DNA from 2 places in the Silvimonas soli genome. Region 2 is predicted to be linked to the other one. Evidence: predicted binding sites of a transcription regulator. Region 2 holds the regulator's gene; the other holds the start of a gene.
What was found. Region 2 encodes NrdR, which represses ribonucleotide reductase genes. Its sites were predicted from a motif close to AAANACNATATATNGTNTTT; they were not measured.

Region 1: a site for NrdR is predicted at 2,009-2,028, ahead of N7220_RS08990 (ribonucleoside triphosphate reductase). Genes of this name have one in related genera too.

What each region holds. Positions count from the first base shown of each region.
Region 1 covers NZ_CP106736.1:1,959,784-1,964,202, reverse strand. Annotated here, with positions in the region: gene N7220_RS08990 (ribonucleoside triphosphate reductase) at 1-1,972, opposite strand, end outside; gene N7220_RS08985 (TetR/AcrR family transcriptional regulator) at 2,181-2,804, opposite strand; gene N7220_RS08980 (hydrolase) at 2,860-3,432, shown strand; gene N7220_RS08975 (MOSC domain-containing protein) at 3,429-3,974, opposite strand; gene N7220_RS08970 (pyridoxine 5'-phosphate synthase) at 4,038-4,419, opposite strand, start outside.
Region 2 covers NZ_CP106736.1:578,270-582,688, reverse strand. Annotated here, with positions in the region: gene glyA (serine hydroxymethyltransferase) at 91-1,338, shown strand; gene nrdR (transcriptional regulator NrdR) at 1,573-2,043, shown strand; gene ribD (bifunctional diaminohydroxyphosphoribosylaminopyrimidine deaminase/5-amino-6-(5-phosphoribosylamino)uracil reductase RibD) at 2,040-3,152, shown strand; gene N7220_RS02640 (YfgJ family double zinc ribbon protein) at 3,157-3,336, shown strand; gene N7220_RS02635 (riboflavin synthase) at 3,337-3,948, shown strand; gene ribBA (bifunctional 3,4-dihydroxy-2-butanone-4-phosphate synthase/GTP cyclohydrolase II) at 3,949-4,419, shown strand, end outside.

The DNA.
Region 1 (4,419 bases), 1.4 Mb from region 2:
TGCTAATCAAGTCGGCATCACATTTCGGGCAGAACTCATGGTGTCCGCTCAAATAGCCGTGCTTGGGGCAGATTGAAAAAGTGGGCGAAATCGTCACATAGGGCAGCCGGTAATTCGCCAGCGCACGTTTAACCAAGGTGCGGCAGGCGTCGGCGCTGGAGATGGCCTCGTTCATATACAGATGCAGTACCGTGCCGCCGGTGTATTTGCGCTGCAGTACTTCCTGGCGCGCCAGCGCTTCGAACGGGTCGTCGGTATAACCCACCGGCAATTGGGTGGAGTTGGTGTAATACGGTTGCGCCACGGTGCCCGCTTGCAGTATTTCCGGATAACGGCGTTTGTCTTCTTTGGCAAAGCGGTAGGTGGTGCCTTCGGCTGGCGTGGCTTCCAGGTTGTACAGATGGCCGGTTTCTTCCTGGAATGTCGTCATCTGATCACGAATGTGATCCATAAGCCGGTTGGCAAAGTCGTAACCCCGCGGCGTGGTGATGTCGTGTTCGTCGCAGGTGAAGTTGCGGATCATTTCGTTGACGCCGTTCACACCCAGCGTGCTGAAGTGGTTGCGCAGCGTACCAAGATAGCGCTTGGTATAGGGATAGAGGCCGCCCGCAATCAGCCGATCGATCAGTTTGCGTTTGATTTCCAGGCTTTGTTTGGCCAGTTCCATCAATTCATCTACGCGGGCAAAAGCACCGACTTCATCCCCCTTGAATTCGTAGCCAATGCGGGCGCAATTAAGCGTCACCACGCCAAGACTGCCGGTTTGCTCGGCTGAGCCAAACAGCCCGTTGCCGCGCTTGAGCAGCTCGCGCAAATCCAGCTGCAAACGGCAGCACATGGAGCGCACCATGTGCGGCTCCAGATCACTGTTCAAAAAGTTCTGAAAGTAGGGCAGGCCGTATTTGGCAGTCATTTCGAACAGCAAAACGGTGTTGGGGTGATCCCAATCGAAGTCTTTGGTGATGTTGTAGGTGGGGATCGGAAAGGTGAACACGCGGCCCAGCGCATCGCCTTCCATCATCACTTCGATGTAGGCGCGGTTGATCATATCCATCTCGGCTTGCAGTTCGCCATAGCTGAACGGCATTTCCTGGCCGCCCACATACGGGATTTGCTCGCGCAGATCTTCCGGGCAAACCCAGTCAAAGGTCAGATTGGTAAACGGCGTCTGCGTACCCCAGCGGCTAGGCACGTTCAGGTTGTAGATCAGTTCTTGAATGTACTGTTTGACCTGCTTGAAGCTGAGCTGGTCGACGCGGATAAACGGCGCCATATAGGTATCGAAAGAGGAGAACGCCTGCGCGCCAGCCCATTCGTTTTGCAGCGTGCCAAGGAAGTTGACGATCTGGCCGATGGCGCTGGACATATGCTTGGGCGGCGTGGCGTCCACTTTGCCCGGCACGCCATTGAAGCCTTCGTGCAGCAAGCGGCGCAGCGACCAACCGGCGCAATAGCCGGAGAGCATGTCCAGATCATGGATGTGGATCGCACCCGAGCGATGTGCCGCGCCGATTTCCGGAGGATAAACGTGGTTGAGCCAGTAATTGGCAATGACCTTGCCGCTGGTGTTCAGGATCATGCCACCCAGACTCCAGCCCTGGTTGGCATTGGCATTCACACGCCAATCAGACTGGTTCAGATATTCGTTGATGCTGGATTCAACGTCCACCACGGTACGGGTGTCAGCGCGCAGGCGGGCATGCTGGCTGCGATAGGCGATATAGGCCCGCGCTGTTTGCAGGTGGTGCTGCTCCAGCAGCGCTTCTTCAACCTGATCCTGAATCGCCTCAATGCCCGGCGCATTGGTTCCGGCCAGACGCCCGGTGACCAGTTGGGCCAGTTCCAGCGCCTGGGGTGCATTGAATTCGCCACTCAACTGCGCTGCCCGCTCAAGCGCGCTAGCGATTTTGGCCGCTTCAAAGGGGACGATACGGCCGTCGCGTTTGCGCACGTAGAGTGGCTGAGTGGTCACGATAAAACCTCTATATATGGTTAATTAATCAATTAACGACACCATATATAGTGTTTGGCGAGGGCGATAGTCGGAAGCCGCTGCTGTTTGATGCCGGTCAATTACGATAAAAATGAGTGGCGTGAAGAATGCCCCCCAGTACGAATTCTGGACAGCTTTTCCATGCTGAGCCCCGACACAGAAGCGGGTCTGCCCAAGACATCAGTTTTCAGGACGTAGCTGGTCCTAAGCGGCTTGTTATCCACCCTAGCAGCATCTCGCGTAAAGCTTGCAGCGCGGCGTCGCGCTGGGGGAGATCAGTTTCACCGTTGAGTGCTACCGCGGCTTTCATGATTTGCAGGATCGCAATGGCAATAGGCGTAAGTTCCTCATCGCTTATGGCCGGGGCTTTGTGGCGCAAGATATCCAGCACTTGCTCGCGCAAGCGTTGGCGAATGCCGCTGGCGCGCACGAAAGGTGCGCCTCGTGCTTCTACCAGAACAGCAAAGGCAGGATGTGCGGCGCGAAACTCGATCAGCGCGGCGAATAGCTGTGACCCTGTTTCTTGCAGACTCAGGCTGTTGGCCCGTGCCGCCAAGGCACTCATTTGCAAGTGGAGATCAGTCGCGTGTTCGGTCAGGATTGCATCCGCCACATGTTCTTTGGTGGGGAAAAACTGATAGAGCGAGCCGATGGATGCCCCTGCCTGCGCGGCAATCCCGGTCATGGTGGTCGCTTCAAAGCCTTTGTTTGCGAACAGGCTGGCGGCTGCGTCCAGCAGGGCGGCAACCCGTTGGCGACCGCGTTCGCGCTGTGGTTGTTTGGCGGTAATACTTGCGTTTTGTGAGGTCATCCTCATATACTCGTTTTTGTGAGGAGTTCCTCACATAATGATGGAGTCCAACAACATGGTAAAGCTTGATCCACAAACCACCGCATTGGTGTTGATTGATCTGCAACAAGGCATTCTGCCGTTTGCTGGCGGCCCGCACACCGCGCAAACGGTGGTAGAGCATGGTGATGCTTTGGCTCGGCGCTTCCGTGAGTTGGGCGCTCCTGTCGTGCTGGTCCGCGTGGGCTGGGCCGGTGACTTTGCCGATGCGCTTAAGCAGCCGGTGGATAGGCCTTCGCCCGCTGCCACTTTGCCGGCCAACTGGCTGGAATTTGCCGCAGACCTGGCAGTAAGCGATCAGGATATCAAGATCACCAAGCGCCAGTGGGGCGCATTTTATGGCACCGAACTGGACTTGCAATTGCGCCGCCGTGGCATCAAAACCATTGTGCTGGCCGGGATTTCGACCAACATCGGTGTTGAATCAACCGCTCGCGCGGCGTGGGAGCACGGTTATGCACTGGTGATTGCAGAAGATGCCTGCAGTGCAGCCAATGCCGAACAACATGCGTTTGCATTCGCGAATATCTTTCCGCGTTTGTCGCAGGTACGCAGCACCGCGGAGGTGCTGGAAGGTCTGGCTAGCTAAACGCGTTCGAGCTTGTGGTGGGGTAGCGGTGGCAACTCGACCCGAATGGTATCGCCGGGATGGGTTTCGCCGCTGACCAGCACCACGCCCATTACGCCCGCTTTGCGTATTAGATTGCCAGCCTCATCTCGCCCCAACACAGCGGCCGTCAGTCCTTGTTGATAGTGATCCAGTTGCGCACATGGGTTACGCAGGCCGGTAATCTCCACCACCGCCTGCTCGCCGATATGCAAACGGGCTCCTCGCGGCAAACCCAACAGATCGATACCGCGGGTGGTGATATTTTCGCCCATTTGCCCCGGCAGCAAATCAAACCCGCGTTCGCGCAATTCGTCATGCAGTTCGGCGTGAATCAGATGCACCTGGCGCAAGTTGGGCTGGGTTGGGTCAACCGCCACACGCGAGCGATGCTTAACCGTCGTCCCCATGTGAGCGTCTCCTTCCACCCCCAAACCTGCCAACAGCCGGATGCTGACCACGTTGGGTTTGCTGAAAGTGTGACTGGCGCTCACGCTGACTTGCATTACAACGCCGGACTGCATTGGGGCTCCTTGCCTGGACAAATGCTAAACAAGTTGCGGGATCAATCTCGGATATGGGCAGACTTAACGGGCTGCGTGGCAAATGGCGACGTACTGTCGCACCACATTGGCAAAACCGCTTTCCAGTGACTCCACCACCAGCGCATGGCCAATCGAAACTTCATCCACGCCCGGCACCGCCTGCAGAAAATCGCCCAGATTCTGCAGGTTAAGGTCATGGCCTGCATTCAGCCCTAACCCGACTTGATGCGCTGCTTTACCAGCCGCCACGTAGGCGTCCAGCACCTGCGCATGGCTGCCTTCGCCATGGCGCACCGCGTATTCTTCGGTGTAAAGCTCGACTCGCGCCGCGCCGGTTTGCGGGGCCAGAGCAATCTGCTCCACGTCCGGGTCAACAAACAGGCTCACACGAATACCCGCGGCGTTCAGTTCGGCCACGACCGGT
Region 2 (4,419 bases):
ACCGCACGCAAAAACTGTCTGTCACCAGCAAGAAATTGTTTGATCCATGATAAAATCGCGGATTCTTCTGACCCACCTGGACTTGTCACGATGTTCTCCCGATCCCTGACCATTGCCCAGTACGACCCCGCACTCGCAACCGCCATCGCTGGCGAAGTCGTCCGCCAACACGAACATATCGAGCTGATTGCTTCCGAAAACTACACCAGCCCAGCGGTGATGGAAGCCCAAGGCTCCCAGCTCACCAACAAGTACGCTGAGGGTTATCCCGGCAAGCGTTTCTACGGTGGTTGCGAATATGTGGACGTGGTCGAGCAACTGGCCATTGGTCGCGCAAAAGAACTGTTTGGTGCTGAGTACGCCAACGTGCAACCGCACTCCGGTTCGCAAGCCAACCAGGCGGTGTACTTTGCCGTGCTGAAGCCGGGCGATACCGTTATGGGTATGAACCTGGGTCATGGCGGCCATTTGACTCACGGCTCGCCGGCTAACTTGTCGGGCAAACTGTTCAACATCGTGCCTTACGGTCTCAATGAAAAAGAAGAGATCGATTACGACGAAATGGAACGCATCGCCATTGAAGCCAAACCCAAGCTGATCATCGGCGGTGCTTCGGCTTACGCACTGCGTTTTGACTGGGCCCGTATGGCCGAGATCGCCAAGAAGGTTGGCGCGTATTTCATGGTCGACATGGCTCACTACGCCGGTCTGGTGGCTGCGGGTGTTTACCCGAACCCGGTGCCGCACGCTGACTTCGTGACCTCCACCACCCACAAGACCCTGCGTGGTCCACGCGGTGGCTTGATTCTGGCCAAGGCTGAGTTCGAGAAAGTATTGAATTCCAATGTCTTCCCGACATTGCAAGGCGGCCCGCTAATGCACGTGATCGCCGGCAAGGCCGTGGCGTTCAAAGAAGCACTGCAACCCGACTTCAAGGAATACCAGGCGCAAGTGATCAAGAACGCGCAAGCCATGGCGAAAACGCTGGCGGAACGTGGTCTGCGCATCATCTCTGGCCGTACCGAATCGCACGTGTTCCTGGTTGATCTGCGCCCTAAAGGCCTGACCGGAAAGGCGGCGGATGCGTTCTTGGGTAAAGCACACATTACCGTCAACAAGAACGCCATCCCGAACGATCCGGAAAGCCCGTTTGTGACTTCCGGTATCCGTATCGGCAGCCCGGCGATCACCACGCGTGGTTTCAAAGAAGCTGAAGCCATTCAGGTTGCACACTTGATCGCCGACGTGCTGGACAACCCGAACGATGAAGCCAACCTGGCCGCCATCGCAGAAAAGGTGAAAGCCCTGACTGCGCAGTTCCCGGTTTACGGCGCGTAATTACTCGCGATTCGATTCGCTCACAAACTGGTTCTGGCAAGACATCCCGCCGCAGACAGTACGATTTGAGTACGGCCAGGCGGGGTAACACAGCCAGACCGGTTTTGGGGTGAATCAGTGAAACAGGGTGGGGCTAAGCTCCCACCCTGTGCTATTTTTTGCTCTTTGTCTGACCGGTCCGCATGACCGTTCAATTTTCGCCCCAACGGGCCTGATCTTTATCGGAGGCTTCGCGTGAAGTGTCCATTTTGTGGTTCCCCCGATACCCAGGTGGTAGATAGCCGGGTTTCAGACGAAGGCGATCTGGTACGCCGTCGTCGCCGCTGCAGTGTCTGCGACAAACGGTTCACGACCTTTGAAACGGCAGAAGTACGCATGCCGCAAGTGGTTAAGCAGAACGGCCAGCGCGCCGAGTTTGACCGCGAAAAAATCCGCACCAGCTTTCATCGCGCCTTGCACAAACGCCCGGTGCCAACGCATCTGGTCGATGAAGCCATCAGCCGCATCATTCAAAAAGTGCTCACCGTGGGTGAGCGCGAAATCATGTCCCGTCAGATTGGCGAGATGGTGATGAGCGAACTCGCCAAGCTGGACAAAGTCGCGTACATCCGCTTTGCCTCGGTTTATCGCTCGTTCTCTGATCTGGATGATTTCCGCGATGTCATCCGCGAAGTCAGTAAAGACAACAAGGCGCAGCCGCAGTGAGCTGGTCCGCCGCCGATCACCAGTACATGCAGCAAGCATTAACGCTGGCTGCGCGTGGCCGTGATATCACGCCGCCCAACCCAAGCGTGGGTTGTGTACTGGTGCGTGATGGCGTGGTGGTGGGCGAGGGGCACAGTCAGCCGACCGGCCAGGCACATGCCGAAGTTACGGCAATGCGCATGGCGGGTGAACTGGCGCGTGGTGCTACGGCTTATGTCACGCTGGAACCCTGCAGCCACCATGGCCGCACACCGCCGTGCGCCGATGCCTTGATTGCGGCGGGTGTGGTGCGAGCGGTGGTGGCGTTGCGCGACCCGAATCCGCTGGTGGCTGGGCAAGGTCTGGCGCGTTTGCGCGCCGCTGGCGTCGAAGCCAGTCATGGCCTGCTGGCCAAAGAGGCTGCCGAGCATCACCGTGGTTTTCTCAGCCGCATGATTCGGGGTCGACCTTGGTTGCGTTTGAAGATCGCGACGTCGCTGGATGGCCGCACTGCGTTGCAGAATGGCCAATCCCAATGGATTACCGGCCCGGCCGCGCGCGCTGACGTACAAAAATTGCGTGCCCGCTCTAGCGCCATGCTGACCGGTATTGGCACGGTGCTGGCGGACGATGCGCAACTGACCGTGCGGGATTTCGATATTGGCCGCCAGCCACTGCGCGTCGTGGTCGATAGCCTGTTACGCATGCCGCCCAACGCGAAAATGTTGCAAACCCCCGGCGTGTTGATTGCCACGGCTTATGCTGAAGAACGCAAACATGCCGAACTGATCGCCGCTGGGGCCGAGTTGCTGGTGTGCCCGGGCGATGATGGCCGAGTTGATCTGGCTGCCTTGCTGGCCGAACTGGGTCGACATGGTTGCAATGAAGTCACCGCCGAAGCCGGGGCACAATTGAATGGCGCGTTGCTGCGCGCGGCATTGGTCGATGAGATCGTGCTGTATCAAGCACCGGTATTGATCGGCGACCCGGCACGCGGCGCAGCCTGGCTGGATTTACCAGACCTGGCAGACAAGCAAACGCCAGTGGTTCGGGAGCGGCGTATGGTCGGGGATGATTTACGCTGGGACTTGCGATTCACTGATTCGGCTCTATTTGTCACGCAGGAGTAGTGAGATGACCGACAGCCAAACCACCACACCTTTATGCCCGGATTGCGGCAAGCCACTGGAAGTACTGATCGCCTGTGGCGCGCGCGACTATTTCTGCAACAGCTGCAATGAACTCAAGTCCAAAACGCGTGTGCGCGAAGCGAATGCGGCGTTGTTCGATGCTCAAAGCAAGGAAAGCCACTGAATGTTTACCGGTATTGTTCAAGCCATTGGCACGATTGAAAAAATCACTCCGTTTGAAGGCGGTCTGACGCTGACTGTTGCGGCTCCTGAGTTGGGCCTGTCCGACGTCGCTCTGGGCGACAGCATTTCGCACAACGGCGCATGCATGACGGTGATCGAGATTGCCGAAGGTGGCCGTTATCGTATTGATGTATCGAACGAGTCGTTGGGTGTCACCGTGGGTTTGGCCAACGAAGGCGGCAAGGTCAATCTGGAAAAAGCCATGCGCTTGTCCGACCGACTGGGTGGCCATCTGGTGTCCGGCCATGTGGATGGCGTGGGTGACGTGGTCAGCTTTGAGCCAGTGGGTGAAAACCGTGAACTTGTGGTGCGGGCACCAAAAGCGCTGGCCAAATACCTGGCCGCCAAAGGCTCGGTCGTGGTGAACGGCGTGTCGTTGACGACCAACTACGTGAGTGATGTCGAGGGCGGCTGCCAGTTCTCCATCAACCTGATTCCGCACACGCTGTCGGTCACGACGCTCGGCGCGTTGTCGGCGGGCGCCAAAGTCAATCTGGAAATCGATCTGATCGCTCGTTACGTCGAACGCATGATGTCGCTGGAGCAAGCGTAAATGGGCGCCAGCATCTCTCCAATCAAAGACATCATCGCCGACATCCGCCTTGGAAAAATGGTCATTCTGGTCGATGAAGAAGACCGGGAAAACGAAGGCGATCTGGTACTGGCGGCGGATTATGTCACGCCGGAAGCCATCAATTTCATGGCCAAGTATGGCCGCGGCTTGATCTGCCTGACGCTGTCGGCGGAGCGCTGCGAGCAACTGGCATTGCCGTTGATGGTGAACAACAACGGTTCCAGCCACGGCACCAATTTCACCGTGTCGATTGAAGCGGCAGAAGGCGTCAGCACTGGTATCTCGGCGCATGACCGCGCGCTGACCATCCGTAAAGCGGTGGCGTTTGATGCCAAGCCGGGCGATCTGGTTTCGCCGGGCCACGTGTTCCCGCTGCTGGCCCAACCCGGCGGCGTGCTGGTGCGGGCAGGGCACACCGAGGCAGGTTCTGATCTGGCGATGCTGGGTGGG